DNA from 3 places in the Streptomyces sp. NPDC056580 genome. Region 2 is predicted to be linked to each of the others. Evidence: riboswitches for the same ligand, from Rfam matches in the RefSeq annotation. Region 2 holds a riboswitch; each other region holds the start of a gene.

The links. Region 2 has a riboswitch for cyclic di-AMP ahead of ACFQ9Z_RS22940 (C40 family peptidase). Riboswitches for the same ligand answer to the same signal wherever they lie in the genome.
Region 1: another riboswitch for cyclic di-AMP. It lies ahead of ACFQ9Z_RS31520 (transglycosylase family protein); the one in region 2 lies ahead of ACFQ9Z_RS22940 (C40 family peptidase).
Region 3: another riboswitch for cyclic di-AMP. It lies ahead of ACFQ9Z_RS36505 (M23 family metallopeptidase); the one in region 2 lies ahead of ACFQ9Z_RS22940 (C40 family peptidase).

Annotation. Positions count from the first base shown of each region.
Region 1 is NZ_JBHTVE010000016.1:134,591-142,183, forward strand. Features, by position in the region: gene ACFQ9Z_RS31505 (nucleoside triphosphate pyrophosphohydrolase) at 1-766, shown strand, start outside; gene ACFQ9Z_RS31510 (cytochrome P450) at 935-2,233, shown strand; gene ACFQ9Z_RS31515 (transglycosylase family protein) at 2,382-3,425, shown strand; cyclic di-AMP (ydaO/yuaA leader) riboswitch at 3,601-3,773, shown strand; gene ACFQ9Z_RS31520 (transglycosylase family protein) at 3,778-4,485, shown strand; gene eno (phosphopyruvate hydratase) at 4,825-6,132, shown strand; gene ACFQ9Z_RS31530 (septum formation initiator family protein) at 6,255-6,731, shown strand; gene ACFQ9Z_RS31535 (DUF501 domain-containing protein) at 6,817-7,356, shown strand; gene ACFQ9Z_RS31540 (exopolyphosphatase) at 7,353-7,593, shown strand, end outside.
Region 2 is NZ_JBHTVE010000010.1:63,025-70,617, reverse strand. Features, by position in the region: gene ACFQ9Z_RS22960 (LuxR C-terminal-related transcriptional regulator) at 1-666, shown strand, start outside; gene ACFQ9Z_RS22955 (NlpC/P60 family protein) at 683-1,744, opposite strand; gene ACFQ9Z_RS22950 (hypothetical protein) at 2,171-2,524, shown strand; gene ACFQ9Z_RS22945 (hypothetical protein) at 2,548-2,787, opposite strand; gene ACFQ9Z_RS22940 (C40 family peptidase) at 2,994-4,115, opposite strand; cyclic di-AMP (ydaO/yuaA leader) riboswitch at 4,123-4,295, opposite strand; gene pcrA (DNA helicase PcrA) at 4,579-7,059, shown strand; gene ACFQ9Z_RS22930 (M23 family metallopeptidase) at 7,140-7,593, opposite strand, start outside.
Region 3 is NZ_JBHTVE010000025.1:39,096-46,688, forward strand. Features, by position in the region: gene ACFQ9Z_RS36490 (dihydrofolate reductase family protein) at 1-482, shown strand, start outside; tRNA gene ACFQ9Z_RS36495 (tRNA-Met) at 548-621, shown strand; gene ACFQ9Z_RS36500 (PP2C family protein-serine/threonine phosphatase) at 837-2,009, shown strand; cyclic di-AMP (ydaO/yuaA leader) riboswitch at 2,245-2,411, shown strand; gene ACFQ9Z_RS36505 (M23 family metallopeptidase) at 2,421-3,467, shown strand; gene ACFQ9Z_RS36510 (aldo/keto reductase) at 3,623-4,570, shown strand; gene ACFQ9Z_RS36515 (PrsW family glutamic-type intramembrane protease) at 4,599-6,065, opposite strand; gene trmB (tRNA (guanosine(46)-N7)-methyltransferase TrmB) at 6,110-6,961, opposite strand; gene lhgO (L-2-hydroxyglutarate oxidase) at 7,027-7,593, opposite strand, start outside.

The DNA of each region.
Region 1 (7,593 bases), on a different contig from region 2:
GCAGGAGCTGGTCGACGCCTGCGCGGGCGGGCGGACGGTGGTGGTCGTGGCCACGGGCGAGGGGGAGCCCGCACTCACCGACGGCCTCGCCCGCCTCGCCGGTTCCGGCCGGTTCCGGATGCCCGAGCTGGAGCTGCTGCCCGCCTCCTACGACCTGCCCGGCGCCCGCTTCCTCGACCTCGTCCAGGTCATGGACCGCATCCGCCTGGAGTGCCCCTGGTCGTCCCGGCAGACCCACCTGGGCCTGGCGAAGTACGGCATCGAGGAGGCGTACGAGCTGGTCGAGGCGATCGAGGCCGGTGACCGCGAGGAGCTCCGCGAGGAACTGGGCGACGTCCTGCTCCAGGTCGTCTTCCACTCCCGCATCGCCGAGGAGGACCCCGAGGCGCCGTTCTCCGTCGACGACGTGGCCGGCGGCATCGTCGCCAAGCTGATCCACCGCCACCCGCACGTCTTCGGCGACGAGACGGCCGAGACCCCGGAGGACGTCAAGGAGCACTGGCTGCGCACCAAGGCCGAGGAGAAGCGGCGCACCTCGGTCACCGAGGGCGTCCCCCTCGGCCAGCCCGGTCTCGCCCTCGCCGCCAAGCTCGCCTCCCGCACCCGCACGGCGGGCCTGGAGGTGCCGCTGCCCGAGGGCGAGGGCATCGGCTACGAGCTGCTCGCCCTGGCCGTCCGGGCGGAGGCGGACGGCGTGGACCCGGAGGCGGCACTGCGGGCGGCGGCACGGGTGTACCGGGACGCGATACGGGCCGCCGAGAGCTGACCCCCGCCCCGGACCGCCGCGCGCCGGGGACGCGGCCCGCCCTCTCCGTCCCGTGCGCGGGCGGCCGGGGGGCGTGCGGGAAGCGGTGGTTGAGCGAGGGTGCGGGCGGGCACGGGTGCGGGCGGTGGCCGGGGCGGAGCGGCCGTCCGCGACCGGTACCGTCGGGGAGTGACCCACCAGCCCGACCAGCCCAACCCGCCCAGCGCCGCCCCGGAACTGTTCACCTGGGAGTTCGCCGCCGACCCCTACCCCGCCTACGCCTGGCTGCGCGAGCACGAGCCCGTGCGCCGGACGCGGCTGCCCAGCGGGGTCGAGGCCTGGCTGGTCACCCGGTACGCCGACGCCCGGCAGGCCCTCGCCGACCAGCGGCTGAGCAAGAACCCCGCGCACCACGACGAGCCCGAGCACGCCAAGGGCAAGACCGGCATCCCGGGCGAGCGCAAGGCCGACCTGATGACGCACCTGCTGAACATCGACCCGCCGGACCACACCCGGCTGCGCAGGCTGGTCAGCAAGGCGTTCACGCCCCGCAGGGTGGCCGAGTTCGCGCCCCGCGTGCAGGAGCTGACCGACGACCTGATCGACCGGTTCGCCAGGACGGGCTCCGCCGACCTCATCCACGAGTTCGCCTTCCCGCTGCCCATCTACGCTATCTGCGACCTGCTCGGCGTCCCGCGCGAGGACCAGGACGACTTCCGCGACTGGGCCGGCATGATGATCAGGCACGGGGGAGGGCCGCGCGGCGGGGTCGCGCGGTCGGTGAAGAAGATGCGCGGCTACCTCGCCGAGCTGATCCACCGCAAGCGTGCGGCGCTGCCGGCCGAGCCCACCCCGGGGGAGGACCTGATCTCCGGCCTCATCCGCGCCTCCGACCACGGTGAGCACCTCACCGAGAACGAGGCCGCCGCGATGGCCTTCATCCTCCTGTTCGCCGGCTTCGAGACGACCGTCAACCTCATCGGCAACGGCACCTACGCCCTGCTCACCCACCCCGGACAGCGCCGGCGGCTGCAGGACTCCCTGGCCCGCGGCGAACAGGGCCTGCTGGAGACCGGCGTCGAGGAACTGCTGCGCTACGACGGCCCGGTCGAGCTGGCAACGTGGCGGTTCGCCACCCGGCCGCTCACTCTCGGCGGGCAGGAGATCGCGGCCGGCGACCCGGTGCTCGTCGTCCTGGCCGCCGCCGACCGGGACCCGGAGCGGTTCGCCGGCCCGGACGTCCTCGACCTCGCCCGCGGGGACAACCAGCACCTCGGCTACGGCCACGGCATCCACTACTGCCTGGGCGCCCCACTCGCCCGCCTGGAGGGCCGGACCGCACTCGCCACGCTGCTCACCCGCCTGCCCGACCTGCGGCTCGCGGCCGATCCGGCCGATCTGCGCTGGCGCGGCGGGCTCATCATGCGCGGGCTGCGCACCCTGCCCGTGGAGTTCACCCCGGCCACGGAAAAGGTCGTACGACCTTGAACATGACGGGCGTTCAACTTCGTGATCTTCATGTGATCTGCGCGGCATGAACTTGTGACAAGTGATCGTGTGCCTATACGTTCACCCATCAGCGCGGCCCGAGCACCATGCGCCGCGCCGGTCCCGTTGTCGCACGAAAGGCTTCCGCATGCTCTCCGGGAACGGTCGTCACCGTCGCCCCCGTCAGGCTCCGGCTCTTCTCGTCGCGGCCGGAGTGACCGGCTCAGCCATCGCCATCCCGCTCCTCGGCGCCGCGAGCGCCAACGCGGCCGACGGCACCACCTGGGACAAGGTGGCCGAGTGCGAGAGCGGCGGCTCCTGGAGCGCCGACACCGCCAACGGCTACTACGGCGGACTGCAGATATCCCAGGAGGACTGGGCCGCCTACGGCGGCACCGAGTTCGCCGCCACCGCCGACCTGGCCAGCCGCTCGCAGCAGATCGCCGTCGCCGAGAGGATCCTCGCCGACAAGGGCACCACGCCCTGGGCCACCTGCGCCCTGCTCTCCGGCCTGACCTCCGACTCCGGGTCCCTGAACGTCGACACGGGCGTCGGAGGCTCCGGGAAGTCCGACACGGGCAAGCCGGACTCCGGCGACGAATCCGGCTCCACGGACCCGTCCGGTTCCGCCGGTGACTCCGAATCATCCGGTCTGCCGGACTCCTCCTCGTCCGGCACCCCCTCGTCCGACCCCTCCTCGGACGCGGCCGGCAAGACGTCCTCGGACGCGGGCAAGCACACCGGCTCCCAGAAGCAGGACAAGGGTGCGAACACCCCCGATCCCGGCGAATCCACCTCCCCGCGCGTCGGGGGGTCGCAGGCGAGCGAGTCCGCGACTACCGACCCTGTCGAGGAGGAGTCGGACAATTCGTTGCAGGCGGGCGGTTCTTGGAGCCTCGTCGACACCGGGGCGCTCGGTAGTGGCGGACGTCACCGCGGTGAAAGTGCGGACGAAAGCGTGACAAACGGTCAGGAGGTCGCCTCGTCGGGCAAACACGCCTCCGGGGGTGCGGACACCTACACGGTCCGCCAGGGCGACACCCTCGCCTCCATCGCCGACTCCCTTCACGTGGACGGCGGATGGCACCGTCTGTACACGCTGAACGAGAAGGCGGTCGGCGGCGACCCGGACAACATCTCCGCCGGTCAGACCCTGGTAGTCGGTAACGAAACGGGCGAAAAGCAGGGGTAGTTGACGCCCGGATTGATCACTGATGTCCGTTTCGGTGAAAGTGTGGGATGAGTCTCAGAAGCCCTGATCGTCTTTGAAATTCCGTCGATCACGTGTCTACGGTCGTGACTGCTCGTCACCACGAGCCCCGGCTGTCGCAACGCCGAATCCTGCCAGCGGCCGCCCGGGAACAGTCGTCGCGCAAGCGCCGTAGGCAGGAGCGGGGGACCCAAGGTAAGTGCCGGAACGGCCGTCAGCGCCGGAACCGGCTAGGGGTGGAGCCGCGGCCCGCGAGAGCGGGCACGCGGCCGGGCAACTCAACCGGCCCGAACCCGACAGCTCACCTCGCAGGCGTCGGTGAGGGGATCCATCCATGCTGTTCTCCAGCAAGGGCAAGCACCGTCGTCCGTCCAAGGCCACCCGGGCCATCGCGCTCGCCGGTGTGACCGGCGCCGCCGTCGCCGCCCCGCTGATGGCGGCCGGCAACGCCTCCGCCGCCACCACCTCCGAGTGGGACGCGGTCGCCCAGTGCGAGTCCGGTGGCAACTGGTCCATCAACACCGGCAACGGCTACTACGGCGGTCTGCAGTTCTCCGCCTCCACCTGGGCCGCCTACGGCGGCACGCAGTACGCCGCGCAGGCCAACCAGGCGGGCAAGGCCCAGCAGATAGCCGTCGCCGAGAAGGTCCTCGCCTCCCAGGGCAAGGGCGCCTGGCCGGTGTGCGGCAAGGGCCTTTCGGGCACCCCCTACAACGGTTCCGCCCCGAGCGGCTCCTCGCAGGGCACCTCCTCGCAGGGCACCTCCTCGGGCGGCACCGCCACCCGCTCCACCGACCAGCAGGCCGCCTCCCGCTCCAGCGAGCGGCCGGCCGCGAGCGCCAAGAAGACCGTCACCACCCCGACCGGCAAGAAGGTCAAGAAGGGCGACGGCGAGTACAAGGTGGTCAAGGGCGACACCCTCGGCACCATCGCCGACAAGCACCACGTCCAGGGCGGCTGGCAGAAGCTCTTCGAGCTGAACAAGGACATCGTCGACGACGCCGACCTCATCTACCCGGGCCAGCAGCTCCACCTGAAGTGACACCTGGCTCCTGACGGAACCACAGTGCCCTCACAAGGCCGTCCCCCAAGCAGAACGCCTCGTGAGGGCCGTTCCTCCCGTCCCCCACGGGCTCCCCGCCCCGGTGCGTTCTCCCCCGTACGCACCGGGGTGGGGCTGTTTTCGTCCCCGCTCTCGCCGGGCGTGTTCGCGGTACCCCGCCCGGACCCCTTTGTTCCGGGCAGGAACAATGGGTACCGTCTCCTTGTCCACGGGGCGGTCGGTCGGTGGCCGACGCCCCCTGGACGGTTAGGCTCTAGTCGCAAGGCGCAGCCGTGAGGCAGCCCGCCCCGCACTTCCAGCGTCACATCCAAGAAGGAGATGCTCGTGCCGTCCATCGACGTCGTCGTAGCCCGGGAAATCCTGGACTCCCGAGGCAACCCCACGGTCGAGGTCGAGGTCGGCCTCGACGACGGCAGCACGGGTCGTGCCGCCGTTCCGTCCGGTGCCTCCACCGGTGCCTTCGAGGCCATCGAGCTCCGTGACGGCGACCCCAACCGCTACCAGGGCAAGGGCGTCGAGAAGGCCGTCCTCGCCGTCATCGAGCAGATCGGCCCGGAGCTGGTCGGCTACGACGCCACCGAGCAGCGCCTGATCGACCAGGCCATGTTCGACCTGGACGCCACCGACAACAAGGGCTCGCTCGGCGCCAACGCCATCCTCGGCGTCTCCCTCGCCGTCGCGCACGCCGCCTCCGAGGCCAGCGACCTGCCGCTGTTCCGCTACCTGGGCGGCCCGAACGCGCACCTGCTGCCGGTGCCGATGATGAACATCCTGAACGGCGGCTCGCACGCCGACTCCAACGTGGACATCCAGGAGTTCATGATCGCGCCCGTGGGCGCCGAGTCCTTCTCCGAGGCCCTGCGCTGGGGCACCGAGGTCTACCACACCCTGAAGAAGGTCCTGAAGAGCAAGGGCCTGTCCACCGGCCTCGGCGACGAGGGCGGCTTCGCCCCGAACCTCGGCTCCAACCGCGAGGCCCTCGACCTCATCCTGGAGGCGATCAAGGAAGCCGGTTACGCGCCCGGCGAGCAGATCGCCCTCGCGCTCGACGTCGCCGCCTCCGAGTTCTACAAGGACGGCAAGTACCTCTTCGAGGGCAAGGACCGCTCCGCCGCCGAGATGACGGAGTACTACGAGGAGCTCGTCGCGGCCTACCCGCTCGTCTCCATCGAGGACCCGCTGTTCGAGGACGACTGGGCCGGCTGGAAGGTCATCACCGACAAGCTCGGCGACAAGGTCCAGCTCGTCGGCGACGACCTGTTCGTCACCAACCCCGAGCGCCTCGCCCGCGGCATCGACGAGGGCGCCGCCAACGCGCTGCTGGTCAAGGTGAACCAGATCGGCTCGCTGACCGAGACCCTGGACGCCGTGGAGCTGGCCCAGCGCAACGGCTACAAGTGCATGATGTCCCACCGCTCCGGCGAGACCGAGGACGTCACCATCGCCGACCTGGCCGTCGCCACCAACTGCGGCCAGATCAAGACCGGCGCCCCGGCCCGCTCCGAGCGCGTCGCCAAGTACAACCAGCTCCTGCGCATCGAGGAGATCCTGGACGACGCGGCGGTGTACGCCGGCCGCAGCGCGTTCCCGCGCTTCCGCGGTCACACCGAGGTCTCCAAGGGCTGACCCCCACCGGGCCGATCCGAACCGGACGGCCGGGTTGTCAGCCAGTCGTACGTACGTCCCCGTACCCGGTCCCGTACCGTGTGCGGGGACGTACGCACGTGGAAGGGGAGGCGGAGAGCCAGATGGCCGTCAAGGACCGGGACCGTTTCTCCACCGCGACCAGGCTGCGCGCGCTCGGCGAGCAGACCGCGGCCAGGGTCTACCGCTCCCAGACCAAACGGCAGGCCCGCCGCTCCCGGCTCACCGGCCGCGCGGCCCTGCTGGCTCTGGTGCTGTGCTCGATGATCGTCGCCCTCGCCTACCCGATGCGGCAGTACGTCTCCCAGCGCGCCCAGATCTCGGACCTCCAGCGGGAGCGGGAACAGGCCAGGCAGCGCGTCGAACAGCTGCGTGACCTCAAGGCGCGCTGGCAGGACGACGCCTACGCCGAGCAGCAGATCCGGCGCCGGCTGCACTACGTGATGCCCGGGGAGACCGGCTACGTCGTCGTCGACCCGGGCGCGGCCAAGCAGTCCCGCGCGGACCTCCGGGCCGCCCGCCGGCCCTGGTACGCCAACGTCTGGGACGGGGTCGACAAGGCCGACGCCGCCGGCCGGTGACCCGTCCTCCCCGGCCGGCCACCGGCCGCCACCAGCAACCGGCCCGCGGGCCGGCCACCGACAGAAAGCCACTCTGAAAGCAGTCATGGAAACGCCTCCGCCGCCCACTTCGCGCTCCGAGCCCACCGACGCGGACGTAGCGGCCTTCAAGCAGCAGCTGGGCCGTCCGCCGCGGGGCCTGCGGGCCATCGCGCACCGCTGCCCCTGCGGCCAGCCGGACGTCGTGGAGACGGCGCCCCGGCTGCCCGACGGCACGCCCTTCCCGACGACGTACTACCTCACGTGCCCGCGCGCCAACTCCGCGATCGGCACGCTGGAGGCCAACGGCGTCATGAAGGAGATGACCGAGCGGCTGGCGGCCGACCCGGAGCTGGCCGCCGCCTACCGGGCCGCCCACGAGGACTACATCCGGCGCCGGGACGAGATCGAGGTGCTGGCGGGCTTCCCGAGCGCCGGCGGCATGCCGGACCGGGTGAAGTGCCTGCACGTGCTGGTGGCCCACTCGCTGGCCGCCGGACCGGGCGTGAACCCGCTCGGCGACGAGGCGATCGCGATGCTCCCCGAGTGGTGGAGCAAGGGACCGTGCGTGACACCGTGCGAGCCGGCCGGGGAGGACGACAAGTGACCCGCGTGGCCGCCGTCGACTGCGGTACGAACTCCATCCGGCTGCTGGTCGCCGACGCCGATCCGGCGACCGGTGAACTCGTGGAGCTGGACCGGCGGATGACGATCGTGCGGCTCGGCCAGGGGGTCGACCGCACCGGCCGGCTCGCCCCCGAGGCGCTGGAGCGGACCTTCGCCGCCTGCCGCGAGTACGCCGGGGTCATCAAGGAGCACGGCGCGGAGCGGATCCGCTTCGTGG
Region 2 (7,593 bases):
GGTGAACGGCACGTGCGCGTGGTGCTCGTGGACGACCACCGTATGTTCCGTACCGGTGTCCAGGCCGAGATCGGGCGGACCGCCGAGACCGGGGTCGAGGTGGTCGGCGAGGCCGCGGACGTCGACCAGGCGGTCTCCGTCATCACCGCGACCCGGCCCGAGGTGGTCCTGCTCGATGTCCACCTGCCCGGCGGCGGTGGGGTCGAAGTACTGCGCCGGTGCGCCGCGCTGATGGCCGACGCCGAGCGGCCCGTCCGCTTCCTGGCGCTGTCCGTCTCCGACGCCGCCGAGGACGTGATCGGCGTGATCCGCGGCGGTGCCCGTGGCTACGTCACCAAGACCATCACCGGCACCGACCTGGTCGACTCGGTCTTCCGGGTCCAGGAGGGCGACGCCGTCTTCTCGCCGCGCCTGGCCGGCTTCGTCCTGGACGCCTTCGCCTCCACCGACGCCCCGCCCGTCGACGAGGACCTGGACCGCCTCACCCAGCGCGAACGGGAGGTGCTGCGTCTGATCGCCCGCGGCTACGCCTACAAGGAGATCGCCAAGCAGCTCTTCATCTCGGTCAAGACGGTCGAGTCCCACGTCTCGGCGGTCCTGCGCAAGCTCCAGCTCTCCAACCGCCACGAGCTGACCCGCTGGGCCACGGCACGCCGGCTGGTCTGACCCGCCCGGCCGCCGCTCACGCCACCCGCGTCGCCCCCGCGAAGGGCATCTCGTCGACGGGGGCCACCCGGACCGGCGCCGACGGGTTGGGGGCGTGGATCATCCGGCCGGCGCCGATGTAGATGCCGACATGGCTGATGCCGGAGTAGAAGAAGACCAGGTCGCCGGGCTGGAGCTGGGAGCGGGGCACACGCCGGCCCGCGTTGATCTGGGCGTAGGTGGTGCGGGGCAGGGAGATGCCGGCGGAGCGGTAGGCGGCCTGCACCAGTCCGGAGCAGTCGAAGGCGTTGGGTCCGGTCGCGCCCCACACATAGGGGCTGCCGAGCTTCTGGTAGGCGTAGGCGACGGCCGCCGCCGCACGGGAGCCGGAGGGAACGGGCCCCGCCTGCTCCAGGGCCGCCCGGGCGTCGGAGGCCGAGCGCGAGGCGTGGTCGGCGGCGGCGCCGTCGCCGGTGATCTGCGTGCGCTCCGGGGGAGTGAGCCGTGCCAGCAGCCTGCGCGCCTCCGCGAGTTTCGCGGTGACCGTCTGCTTGTGCCGCCGCACCTCCGCCTGCCGCGACCGCAGCGACTTCAGCTCGACGCGAGCGGCGCCGCGTAACTGCTCGATCTCACGGAGCTGTTCGCGCACCCGCGCCACCGCCCCGGCCTGCCGGTCGCCCACCCGTTCCGCGAGCGCGGCCCCGTCCAGGTACCGGTCGGGGTCGCTGGACAGCGCCAGCTGCCAGGAAGGGTCGATCGCGCCGTCGCGGTACTGCGCGGCCGCCACCGAACCCAGCGCGTCGCGCGCCGTGTTGAGCCGCTGCTGTCTGCGGGCGGCCTCGTCCCGCAGAGAGTTCAGCCGCCGCTGGGTCGCGTCCGTCCTCTCCTTCGCCCCGTCGTACCGCTGGGTGGCGGTCTCCGCCTCCTGGTACAGCTTGTCGACCTTGGCCTTCACCTGGGCCGGAGTCAGCTGCGGTTCGGCGTTGCCCGTGCCCTCGAAGGCCGTCGCGGTGGCCGCGCCCGCCAGGGCGAGGGTCACGGCCGTACGGGCCGTGTTGCCGCCGAGTGAGCGCTGTCGGGGCTTTCGGTGCGCTGCCACCTGGACCGTCACGTCCTTCCATGGACCTCTGCGGCCGAGAGGTCGGTGTGTCCGGCGGCGGCCCGCACAGGGGAACGGGCCGCCGCCGGACCTTTCTCGGCGGAGGCGGCCGGCGGCCGCCCCTGGCCCGGACGGCGGTGGGAAGCCGGTCACCTGGGGGAGGACGTTAGGCCGCATTGTGACAGCCCGGTAACGCACTGTACGGAACTGACCGAGACGGACCGGGCTGAGCGAGTCCGTGATCGCCTCGCCGAGCTATGGCTGCCGCCTTGACGCTCCGTAGTGACCGAAGCGCGCGTCACGGGGCCCGCGGGAACCCTGTGGTGCTATGCGGCGCATATATGCAAGATCATCCGCGCCGGTTCCGGGTCGTGGGACGGGCCCGGTGGCCGGCCGCCTGGGACCCCCTCATTAGGCTCCGGGGTCATGGACGTACTCATCCATCTCTTCGTCGGCCTGCACATCATCGGCATCGCCGCGCTGCTCGGCGGTTTCCTCACCCAGATGAAGGCGATGGGCCAGGGCACGGCCCGGTTCGTCCCGGGAATGCTGCACGGCGCGTTCACCATGCTGGTCACCGGCGTGGCCCTGGTCGGGCTCAACGAGGCCGACGGCCACCACGTCAACACCGTCAAGATCGGCGTGAAGCTGGCCCTGCTGATCGTGATCCTCGCGCTGGTCTACGTCCAGCGCGACGAGGAGAAGGTGGACAAGCGCGTTTTCGGGCTCGTGGGTCTGCTGACCGTGGTGAACATCTTCATCGCCGTGCTGTGGACATGATGCCCGTGCTGTGGCCGTGAGGCTCAGCCCGCCCTGAGGAGGCCGGTGCGGGCCGCGTGCACCGCGCCTGCCGCGACCACCAGGCACAGCGCCACCGCCAGCCACACCGGCGCCTGGCCGGGCTGCTTCAGCCACCCGAGGGCCGGGGCCGTCCCGGCCGACAGGGTCGACGTGGCCGTCCTGCCCACCGGGAACACCGTCGACCACCGCCGCACGTCGTAACGCAGCCGCGGCCTGGCCGCCTCGGCGACCAGCAGGGCCACGCCTGGGAAACCGCCTCGGAACCGGTCAGATGCAGGCCCACCGACACGATGCCGCTCGCCATGACGGCGGCTCCCGCCGCCGTCGGACGCCCCTGCCACCACGTGCGCCGACCGGAGAAGCCGGGCACGGGCATGCGCCCGATGCCAGGCGGCGGCAGCGCGGTCGCCCGTGGGGCACGCGCGCGTGGGGCCCGAAAAGAGCACCGTCAGGCCGGGCGCACCACCCGGTGGGCGACCGGCTCGCCGTACAGGTGGACCGGCTCCTCGCGGACGTACGCACCGGGCCGCGGGGCGTGGATCATCGTCCCGTCGCCGGTGAGGAGGCCCGCATGGCTGCTGTCGTCGCCGAAGAAGACCAGGTCACCCGGGCGGGCTTCGGCGAGCGGGACGGTGGTGCCCATGGCGGCCTGGTCACGTGCGGCACGCGGCAGGGTGACGCCGGCGGCCTTCCAGGCGGCCTGGGTGAGCCCGGAGCAGTCGTAGGAGCCGGGTCCGCTGGCACCGGCGACGTACGGCTTGCCGATCTGCGCGCGGGCGAAGGCGATGGCCTTCTCGGCCTTGGTGACGGGCGCCGGCGGGACGACGGGCGGCACGCTCACCGGCGGCGCGGCGGAGCGCGCCTGTTCCGTGACGGGGGCGGAAGCCGGCGTCGGGGCCGAGGATCCGGCCGGAGTCAGAGCCCGAGCCCGCGCCCGCGCCGGAGCGGAAACCGCAGCCGGAACCGGTGCGGGGTCCGGTGCCGTGACCGGTGCCGTGAGGTGGGTCAGGAGCGCGCGCGCCGTCGCGAGCTTGTGCTGGACGGCCGCCTTGGCCGTCTTCACGTCGTACGACGCCGCGGCCGGCGCCTCGGACGCCTCAGGGGCGTCGGCGGCCGCGGGGGCGGGGGGCTTCCCGCGCTCGGAGGCACCCTTCACCCGGGAGGCCAGCCGGTTCATCAGCCGGCTCTGGGCGAAGTGGTCCTCCGGGAAATCGGCGAGCAGCGAGGTGGCCGTCTCAGGTGCCGCGGTGAACGGAACCAGTCCCTCGCGGGCCTTGCTGAACAGTCCCGGACGCCGTACGGCCTCCGGGCGCGGGGTCTCGGCGCGTCCCCGCTGCACGGCCGCCGGCTCCTCCTCCGGATCCGCCCTGCGGTACAGCTCGTCGATCTTCTTCTCGATCTCCTCCGCGCTCGGCCTGGCGTCGCCCGCGGGGGCGGACGCGGAGGCCGGTGCGGCCCCGGCCGTCTGGGACAGGACGGCCACGGAGGTGAGCGCGGCGGTGGCCAGGACAGGGGTGCGGATGCCCGTCCCACGGGCCCCCGGGGGACCCGGCTTGCGGTGCGACGCCAAGGGAGGCGACTCCTTCCAACGTGCCGCCTACCGGGTTAGCTGTCGGGTTCGGGCGGGTGGTTCGGAAGGGTTGCCCTACGGCGTCGTCCCGGGCGGGAGTCGGCCGATTCACCCCAGGATCGGTGGGTCCCCGGCTCCGGCCGCCGCGAAGGGGCGCACCGGACTCGGCGGAGGCCGCGCGGCCCGGCGAGGTTCGCCGGTAGGGGTCGTGCGGCCTGACGGCAACCTAGCCAACTCGTGTGACTCCTGTGAAGGTTGCCGTGCCATATGTCCGATACATTTCCGTGCCCCCGGGCAAGTCTCACACCGGCGTGACAAGGCGCTTCCGCAGGGTGAGCGGCCCGGCCGCGCCCGTGGCGAGGTTGCCGGCGTGCCGCTGCCGTGTCCTGTCGCGCACCTCACGGGCGCCGACTTTCCGCTGTCGGGACCGGTTGTCGGTGCGGGCCCCTAGACTCGTAGAGCGATGAGCAGCCTCTTTGACGACAGCTTCCTGGCGGACCTCCAGGCCCCTCGCGGGCACGCGGAGGAGCCCCCGCCGCCGCCCGAGGACGATCACGCCCCGGAGCCCCTTCCGGACGATCTGTTCGGCGGGAAGTTCGACGTGCCGCCGGACCGGGACGCCCACTACCGCGACGGCGCCCCGCGTCCCGTGATCGACGCGGACGCGCTGCTGGCGGGGCTCAACGACAACCAGCGCGCCGCGGTCGTCCACGCCGGCTCGCCGCTGCTCATCGTGGCCGGCGCCGGCTCCGGCAAGACGCGCGTCCTCACCCACCGCATCGCCCACCTGCTCGCCGCGCGCGACGTGCACCCGGGGCAGATCCTCGCGATCACCTTCACCAACAAGGCCGCGGGCGAGATGAAGGAGCGGGTCGAGCAGCTCGTCGGCCCGCGCGCCAACGCGATGTGGGTGATGACCTTCCACAGCGCGTGCGTGCGCATCCTGCGCCGCGAGTCGAAGAAGCTCGGCTTCACGTCGTCCTTCTCGATCTACGACGCCGCCGACTCCAAGCGCCTGATGGCCCTGGTCTGCCGCGACCTCGACCTCGATCCCAAGCGCTTCCCGCCGAAGTCCTTCAGCGCCAAGATCAGCAACCTGAAGAACGAGCTGATCGACGAGGAGGACTTCGCCGCCCAGGCCACCGACGGCTTCGAGAAGACCCTCGCCCAGGCCTACGCGCTCTACCAGTCGAGACTGCGCGAGGCCAACGCGCTGGACTTCGACGACCTGATCATGACCACGGTCAACCTGCTGCGCGCCTTCCCGGACGTGGCCGAGCACTACCGCCGCCGCTTCCGGCACGTCCTGGTCGACGAGTACCAGGACACCAACCACGCGCAGTACGCCCTGGTCCGCGAGCTGGTGGGCACCGGGCAGCACGACGAGGACGCACCGCCCGGCGAGTACGACCTGCCGCCCGCCGAGCTGTGCGTGGTGGGTGACGCGGACCAGTCGATCTACGCCTTCCGGGGCGCGACGATCCGCAACATCCTCCAATTCGAGGAGGACTACCCGGACGCGACGACGATCCTGCTGGAGCAGAACTACCGCTCCACGCAGACCATCCTGTCCGCCGCCAACGCGGTCATCGAGCGCAACGAGTCCCGCCGCCCGAAGAACCTGTGGACCAACGCCGGCCAGGGCGCGCGGATCACCGGCTACGTCGCCGACACCGAGCACGACGAGGCCCAGTTCGTCGCCGACGAGATAGACCGCCTCACCGACGCGGGCGACGCGAAGGCGGGGGACGTCGCCGTCTTCTACCGCACGAACGCCCAGTCCCGTGTCTTCGAAGAGGTCTTCATCCGAGTCGGCCTGCCCTACAAGGTCGTCGGCGGCGTCCGCTTCTACGAGCGCAAGGAGGTCCGGGACGTCCTGGCCTACCTGCGCGTCCTCGCCAACCCCGAGGACTCCGTGCCGCTGCGCCGCATCCTCAACGTGCCCAAGCGCGGCATCGGAGAGCGCGCCGAAGCGATGATCGACGCCCTCGCCCAGCGCGAGAAGATCAGCTTCCCGCAGGCGCTCAAGCGTGTGGACGAGGCCTACGGCATGGCCGCGCGCTCCACCAACGCGGTCAAGCGGTTCAACACGCTGATGGAGGACCTGCGGACCATCGTGGAGTCCGGCGCCGGACCGGCGACCGTGCTGGAGGCCATACTCGAACGGACCGGCTACCTCGCCGAGCTGCAGAACTCCACCGACCCGCAGGACGAGACCCGCATCGAGAACCTGCAGGAACTCGCCGCGGTGGCCCTGGAGTTCGAGCAGGAACGCGCGGAGGGGGAGGCGGGCACGCTGGCCGACTTCCTGGAACAGGTCGCGCTGGTCGCCGACTCCGACCAGATCCCGGACGAGGAGGACGGCGACGGCGTCATCACCCTGATGACCTTGCACACCGCCAAGGGCCTGGAGTTCCCGGTGGTCTTCCTGACCGGCATGGAGGACGGCGTCTTCCCGCACATGCGCGCCCTCGGCCAGACCAAGGAACTGGAGGAGGAACGGCGCCTGGCGTACGTGGGCATCACGCGCGCGCGGGAGCGGCTGTACCTCACCCGGTCGGCGATGCGCAGCGCCTGGGGCCAGCCGTCGTACAACCCGCCCTCCCGCTTCCTGGAGGAGATCCCGGCCGCCCACCTGGAGTGGAAGCGGACCGGAGCCGCGGCGCCGGTGTCCTCCGGGCCCGCCGCCGGGATCGCGGCGTCGCTGTCCTCCTCCCGCTCCCGCTCCGCGGCGTCGGGCGCGTCCGGGTTCGCCACCCGGCGCACGGCCGAGAAGCCGGTGGTCGCCTTGGCCGTCGGGGACCGGGTCACGCACGACCAGTTCGGCCTCGGCACGGTCGTCGCGGTCAAGGGCACCGGCGGCAACGCCGAGGCGACGATCGACTTCGGGGACGCCAAGCCGAAGCGGCTGCTGCTGCGGTACGCGCCCGTCGAGAAGCTCTAGCCGGCCCGCCGAGCGGCTTCGCGAACGATGTGAGCCCCGCCGGACCGGCAGGGCTCACATCGTTCGCGTGCGTCCGGGGCTCAGCTCGGGTCCAGTCCGTGGCTGCGCAGCCACGGCAGCGGGTCTATGGCCGCCCCGCCGGCCGGGCGGACCTCGAAGTGCAGGTGCGGGCCGGTGGAGTTGCCCGAGTTGCCGGAGTAGGCGATCGGCTGGCCGGCCTTGACGGCGGTACCGGCGGCCACCCGGTAGCTGGAGAGGTGGCAGTACCAGGTCTCCGTGCCGTCCTTCGCCGTCACGATCATCATGTTGCCGTAGGCGCTGTTCCACTTGGTGGAGACGACGCCGTCGGTCGCGGCCATCACCGTGGTGCCGTACGAGACCGGGAAGTCGATGCCCGTGTGCACGGACATCCAGTTCACACCGGCCTGGCCGAAGTAGGCGCTGAGCCCCTTCTGCAGGACCGGGATGGCGAACTTGGGCCGCAGCCGCTCCTTGAGCGCGGCCTCGGCGGCGGCCTTCTTCTTCTGCAGCTCC
Region 3 (7,593 bases), on a different contig from region 2:
AACCCACCGCCCCCGGCGCCGGCCCCTTGCCCGCCGCCGCCGACCGGCACTGGCTGGCCGCCGCCTGCGAGCTGGCCGCCCTGTGCCCGCCGTCCCGCACGGCGTTCAGCGTCGGCGCTGTGGTGGTGGCCGCCGACGGCACCGAGCTGGCCCGCGGCCACTCGCGCGAGGGCGGCGACCCGGTGGTGCACGCCGAGGAGGCGGCCCTGGCGAAGCTCGATCCCGCCGACCCGCGGCTGCCCGGCGCCACCGTCTACAGCAGCCTGGAGCCCTGCTCCCGCCGCGCCTCCCGGCCCGCGCCCTGCGCCGAACTGATCCTGCGCGCGGGCGTGCGCCGGGTGGTCACGGCCTGGCGCGAGCCGGACACCTTCGTGCCGGGCGCCGACGGCACCGGGGTGCTGGCGGCCGCCGGCGTGGACGTCGTCCTGCTGCCCGAGTACGAGGGTCAGGCCAAGGCGCCGAACGCCCATCTGCTGCCCTGAGCGGCGCCGCGCGGAAACGTGTGCGCGGACCACCCCGAACATGGCGTATGCTTGAGACACAACGACGCGGGGTGGAGCAGCTCGGTAGCTCGCTGGGCTCATAACCCAGAGGTCGCAGGTTCAAATCCTGTCCCCGCTACTGAAGGCCCAGGGCCGGGATCCAGTTCATGGATCCCGGCCCTGGGTGTTTTCCGCCGTGCTCCCGGCCGGGGCCGGAAAGGCCGCCTCACGAGTCGAGTGGCGTACGTCACAGCAGGTCATCCGCTCGGGCCACAGCAGTCGCCCGCCTCCCCTGGCCCCGCCACGCTGGTCGTACGTCGAGGACACGGGAGACCAGCAGTGCGCCCTGGTGAGGTGGAGGAGAATCCGTGCGCCAGGGCGGGGAGCCGGTCCCCCGGCGACCCCGCTCCGCACCCGGACCCCGGCACCGGCCGTACGCCCCGCCCGTCCGAGCGGGCCCGCCGCGCCGGCCCGCGCACCCTGCCGCGTGCCCTCTCCCCCCTGCTCATAGCCGGCGGCCTGCTGTACGACCTGCTCACCCCGCGCGCCTTCACCGCCGTGCCCTTCTTCACGGCCGCCCCGCTGGTCGCCGCGCCCCTGGCCTCGCTGCGCACCACGCTCCTCACCGGGCTGGCCGCGCTGGCCGCCACCTGCGTGATGCACGCCCGCTTCGGTCCGGGTCTGGGCGTCGACACCGTCACCCAGATGGTCACCGTGGCGACGGTCGCCCTGCTGGCCGCCGTCATCAACCGTGTCGTACGCCTCGGCGACCGGCGGCTCGCCTCCGTCCGGGAGATCGCCGAGGCCGCCCAGCGGGCCGTGCTGCCCGAGCCCGCCGCCCGCATCGCCGGCTTCGACATCGCGGCCCGCTACGAGGCGGCGCAGGAGGGGGCGTTCATCGGCGGCGACCTGTACGCGGTGCAGGACGGCCCGTACGGCGTGCGGCTGGTCGTCGGGGACGTGCGGGGCAAGGGCATCGGGGCGGTCGCCGCCGTCGCCGTGGTGCTCGGCGCGTTCCGGGAGGCCGCCGAGCAGGAGGCCACTCTGGAGGGGGTGGCCGGGCGGCTGGAGCGCGCCCTGGCCCGCGAGGGCGCCCGGCGCGACGGAGTCGAGGCCGCCGAGGGCTTCACCACCGCGGTCCTCGCCGAACTGCCGCCGGGGGAGGGGGTGGTGCGCATCGTCAACCGCGGCCATCCACCGCCCCTGCTGCTGCACGCCGACGGTACCCTGCGCGTCCTGGCCGCGGACGAACCCGCGCTGCCGCTCGGCATGGGCGACCTGGGCCGGTGGCCCGACCACGCGGCCCGGTACCGCTTCCCGGGCGGCGCCACCCTGCTGCTCCACACCGACGGCCTGTCCGAGGCCCGTGACGCCCACGGCCGGTTCTACGACCCGGTGCGCCGGCTCGCCGGGCGCCGCTTCCCCGACCCGCGCACACTGCTCGCCCGGCTCGCCGCGGAGGTCGGGCGGCACTCCGGGGGCGGCATGGCGGACGACATGGCGCTGCTGGCCGTCAGACGCCCCTGACGGAATGTGACCGAAAGTGATCGGACGACAGCCCTCCGCTTAGCGTCTGAGTCACCATCAAAAACGACGTGACTCATGGACGACGGTCAACTCGCCCGTTTTCCACCGGTCGTGCCGCCTACGTCCACCATGAAGCGCGTTAATGATCAAGCCGAACGGCTTGGAATCTCACAGGTGGGTCTATTAACGTTCGATAACGCAGCGCGGTCGTCCCAGCCGTCACAAGAGGCGGCTCCGTGCGCACGCGCCGAATCCCGCGAGGGAACCGGGGAACCACCACCTTGGGGTGAATCACGCGGATGCCACCGTGAACCGATCCGGTTCCCGGTACGTATACGCGCGTAGGAGACCTTCCTGCTCCGAACCCGTCAGCTAACCCGGTAGGCGGAGGAGGGAAAGGAGAACGCCCGCGTGGCGTCCAACCGGCCTGCCCCCGAGGCCCCGTTCGTGCCCGGCCAGCGTGACACCGAAACGTTCGGCTACGGCGGTTACCGCGCCGAAGAGGGCCCCTGGGAGGAGTGGAACCCCACCGAGGAGTCCATCCGCCCCGTACGCGGCCGGCACCGCGTCGCCAAGCAGCGCGGCGGCGGACTCGCCCGCAGCTCCACCGTCCTCGGCGTCGGCGTCATCGCGGCCGTCGGCGCGGGCGGCATGGCCAGCGCCCAGACCGGCAAGCCGCCGGTGTCCATCTCGATGCCGGACCTGCCCTCCGTCGGCTCCCTCTTCGACGACGGCCCCTCCGATGTGCCCAAGGCCACCGAGGCCTCGCTGAGCACGGTCGGCACCACCACCACCACCGCCGCCGGCGACCAGCAGGAAGCCTCCGACGCGGGCGAGACCCTGCGCAACCGGATCATGGCCCAGGCCGAGCAGCAGCAGAGCAGGGCCGACTCCAGGGCCGCTGCCGTCGCCGCGGCCGCCGCCGAGAAGCAGGCCGCCGAGGCGGCCGCCAAGGCGCAGAAGGAAGCCGCCGCCAAGGCCGCCGAGGCCAAGAAGGAGGCGGAGGCCGCGGCCGAGAAGAAGGCCGAGGAGGAGCGGCTGGCCGCGCTGGCCAAGCAGTACACGCTGCCGACCTCGTCGTACACGATCACCTCGACCTTCGGCCAGGCCGGCTCGATGTGGTCCTCCGGGTACCACACCGGCCTCGACTTCGCCGCGCCCACCGGCACCCTGATCAAGGCCATCCACAGCGGCACCGTCACCGAGGCGGGCTGGGCCGGTTCCTACGGCTACCGCACCATCCTCACCCTCGACGACGGCACCGAGCTCTGGTTCTGCCACCAGTCCTCGATCAGCGTCTCCGTCGGCCAGAAGGTCAGCACCGGCGACGTCATCGGCCGCGTCGGCGCCACCGGCAACGTCACCGGCCCGCACCTGCACCTCGAGGTCCACCCCGGCGGCGCCGCCACCGGCATCGACCCGATGGCGTGGCTTCGCGACAAGGGCCTCAACCCCTGAGCCCGGCCCGAGCCTCCTGACCCCGTCCGGCACCCCGAACCGCCTCCCCGGCGGCCCTGACTCCATCCCCCCGGCGTCAGGGCCGCCGGTCGCGTTCCGGCATCCGTCGCGCGGTTCCGGAATGAGCGGTACCGGATTGATCGTTGTAACAAGGCATGACTGTCCAACTGCGCAAACTCGGCTCCTCCGACCTCGAGGTCTTCCCGCTCGCCCTCGGCGGCAACGTCTTCGGCTGGACCGCCGACGAGAAGACCTCCTTCGACGTCCTCGACGCCTACACGGCGGCCGGCGGCAACTTCGTCGACACCGCCGACTCCTACTCGGCGTGGATCGAGGGCAACAAGGGCGGTGAGTCGGAGACCATCATCGGCAAGTGGGTCAAGGCCCGCGGCAACCGCTCCGACGTCGTCATCGCGACCAAGGTCAGCCAGCACCCGGAGTACCAGGGGCTGAGCGCGGCCAACATCAGGGCCGCCGCCGACGCCTCCCTGCGGCGCCTGGACACCGACTACATCGACCTCTACTACACGCACTTCGACAAGCCCGAGGTGCCGGTGGAGGAGATCGTCGGCGCCCTGGACGAGCTGGTGAAGGCGGGCAAGGTCCGCCAGATCGCCGCCTCCAACATCAGCCCGGAGCGGCTGCGGGCCTCCCTCGACTTCTCCGACCGGGAGGGCCTGGCCCGGTACGTCGCCCTCCAGCCCCACTACAACCTGGTCTCCCGCGACACCTACGAGGGGCCGCTGCAGGACCTCGCCGCCCGTGAGGGCCTCGCGGCGGTCCCGTACTTCTCGCTCGCCTCCGGCTTCCTGACCGGCAAGTACCGCCCCGGCACGACGGTCGACAGCGCCCGCGCCGGCTCGGCCGCCAAGCACCTGGAGTCCGAGCGCGGTCAGCGGGTGCTCACGGCCCTGGACGAGGTCGCCGCCGCCCACGACGTCCCGGTCGCCACGGTCGCCCTCGCCTGGCTGGCCGCCCAGCCGACGGTCACGGCTCCCATCGCCTCGGCCCGCACGGTGGAACAGCTCCCGGCGCTGCTGGGCGTGGCGGAGCTGCGGCTCTCTCAGCAGGAGCTGGACCGGCTGACCCAGGCCTCCGCCTGATCCACGGCCGGGGGCGGCGGGAGGCGCCCTAGGACCGGTACGGGTTGTGCCGGGGGTACGGGTCCGGCGGCCCGTACGCATCGCCGTACGGCACCGCCCGGTCTCCCTGGGGCGCCGCCGGATATCCGTACGGCGCCGGCCGCCCGTACGGCACCGCCGGGTTCGGCTGCCCGTACGCCGCCGGGTATCCGTACGCCGCGGGGTGCCCGTAGGCCGCCGGGCGGCCGGAAGGCGCCGCCGGGTATCCGTACCGCGCCCAGTGCGCGGTCACCCTCGGCACCGGTGCCACGGTCGTGGCCGCGTGCTCCAGCGCCGGCCGGGCCACCTCACGGCGCCGCCACAGCTCGGCGAGCAGCTCCCGCTCCCGGGCCACGGCGCCCGCGCCGGCCCGCCCCCGGCGCCCCCGGTGCCGCAGGAAGGCCAGCGAGGTGGCGTACGCCTCGTACTGCGCGACGGCCCGCGCGGCGGGCCGCCCGCCGAGGTGGCGGCGGGCGTGGTCCCGGGCGGCGCGCCGCGCCCGCATCGACCCGAGGACGAACGGCTCGGCCGGCCCCAGCCACCCGGCCCGCACGTACGCCGGCAGCTCCTCCCGCACGGTGCGCAGCTCCCGCTGCCGGGTCCAGACCGCCAGCCAGGTCAGCAGCCCGAACGCGGGCACCATGAAGGCGGCGTAGACGGCGAGGAAGCCGAACTGGCCGAAGGTCGCCGAGCCGTTCCACAGGGCGTGCATGCCCATCGCCAGCAGCAGTCCGCCGAGCGGGACCAGCAGGCGCCGGGCGGGCTGCCGTTCGGCGGAGAGCGCCGCGACGCCGAAGCCGATGCCGGTGAGCACGGTGAACAGGGGATGCGCGAACGGGGACATCACCACGCGCACGAAGAAGGTGGCGGCGGTGACGGAGGCGATGCCACGGCCCCCGGTGAGCTGGTCGGTCCCGAAGGCCGTGCCCAGGTAGAGGATGTTCTCGGTGAACGCGAAGCCGGTGGCGGTGACCCCGGCTATCACCACGCCGTCGACGATCCCGGTGAAGTCCCGTCTGCGGAACAGGAAGACCAGCAGCACGGCGGCGGCCTTCGCGGACTCCTCCACGACGGGCGCTATCACGGTGGCGCCCAGGGTGTCGGCGCCGGCCGGGTCGGCGGTCGAGGTGGCTATCCACTTCGTCGCGAAACTGTTGGCCACGATGGCTATCAGCGCCGCCGCGCACGCGCCCCAGGCGAACGCGAAGACCAGGTTCCGCCGGGGACCGGGTTCGACCCGGTCCAGCCAGCGGAAGGCGGCCAGGAGCCAGGGCACGGGCAGGACGGCGAGCCCGAGCCCGACCAGGAAGCCCTGGGTGCCGGTCTGCCGGCGCACCAGCGCCAGGATGACCAGGCCGGACAGTGCCAGCAGCGTGATCAGCGCCCCGTAGCGCACCCACCGGCGCTGCCACCAGTGCGGGTGCGTTCCGCTTCCGGGGCCGGGTGAGTAGCTCGGGTACGGAGGACTGATGGCCACGGCATCGACCCTAACGGTGACCGGGGGAGGGGCTGTCGGCTGGTTCAGGCCTGGCGGTCCCGGTGCGGTACGCGGCGGAAGAGCAGATCGTTCACCACGTGCCCCTTGTCCAGCCCCTGTCCCTCGAAACGGGTCAGCGGCCGGAACGGGGGACGCGGCGCGAAGCCGCCGTCGGCCCGGGTGTTCTCGAAGTCCGGGTGCGCGGTGAGCACCTCGAGCATCTGCTCGGCGTACGGCTCCCAGTCGGTCGCGCAGTGCACGACCGCGCCGGGCTTCAGCCGGCTCGCGGCCAGCGTCAGGAACTCGGGCTGGATCAGCCGCCGCTTGTGGTGCCGCTTCTTCGGCCAGGGGTCGGGGAAGTACACCCGCAGCCCGTCCAGCGAGTCGGGCGCGAGCATCTCCCGGAGCAGGATGATGGCGTCGCCGTTGGCCACCCGGACGTTGGACAGCCCCCGCTGGTCGGCGAGGTTGAGCAGGTTGCCCTGACCCGGGGTGTGCACGTCCACCGCGAGGATGTTGGTGCCGGGGTCGCCGGCCGCCATCAGCGCGGTGGCCTCGCCCATCCCGAACCCGATCTCCAGCACGACGGGACCGCCGTCGCCGAACAGCTCGCCGAGGTCGATGACGCGCTGCCCGTCGATGTCCAGCCCCCACTTGGGCCACAGCCGCTGCAGGGCGTCGGCCTGCCCCGCCGTGACCCGGCTCCGCCGCGGCTGGAAGCTGCGGATCCGCCGCTCGAAGTGCGACCCGGCCGGGTCGGCCCTGGGCCCGTCGGGGAACCGCGGCTCCCCCTTGGCCCGGCTGTGCCGCACGGACACACCGGGGACGTGCGAGGGCCGCGGCGCGGCGGCGGCCACGGGCCGGGGGGCTTCGGGGAGGTTCAGGGAGTCAGACACAGTGACACCGATTTTACGGCGGCGGCGGGATTTCCCGGGACGGCGCCCGGGGCCCGCGAGCGACGTCACAGCGCACCGAGCATGTCCAGCGCCCGGCGCCCGACCTCCCTGCCGATCGGCAGCGAAGCGGTCGCCGCGGGGGACGGGGCGTTGAGCACGTGCACCGCACGGCTCCCCTCCCGGATCAGGAAGTCGTCCACCAGCGTTCCGTCCCGCAGCACCGCCTGCGCCCGCACCCCGGCGGGGGCGCGCACCAGATCGGCCTCCTCGGCGGCCGGCAGCAGTCTGCGCACCGCCGTCAGAAACGCCCTCTTCGACACCGACCGGCGCAGCTCCCCGGCCCCGTACCGCCAGTGCCGCCGGGCGATCACCCACGAGCCGGGCCACGCCACCGTCCCGGCCAGCTCCCCGGGCCGTACGACACCCCAGCCGTACCCCTCCCGGGCCAGGGCCGGGACCGCGTTCGGCCCGATGTGCACGCCTCCGTCGATCCCCCGGGTCAGATGCACGCCGAGGAACGGGAACGCCGGATCGGGCACCGGGTACACCAGGCCGCGCACCAGCTCCGGGCGCGCCAGCTCGTAGTACTCGCCCCGGAACGGCACGATCCGCACCCCGGGCTCGTCCCCGGT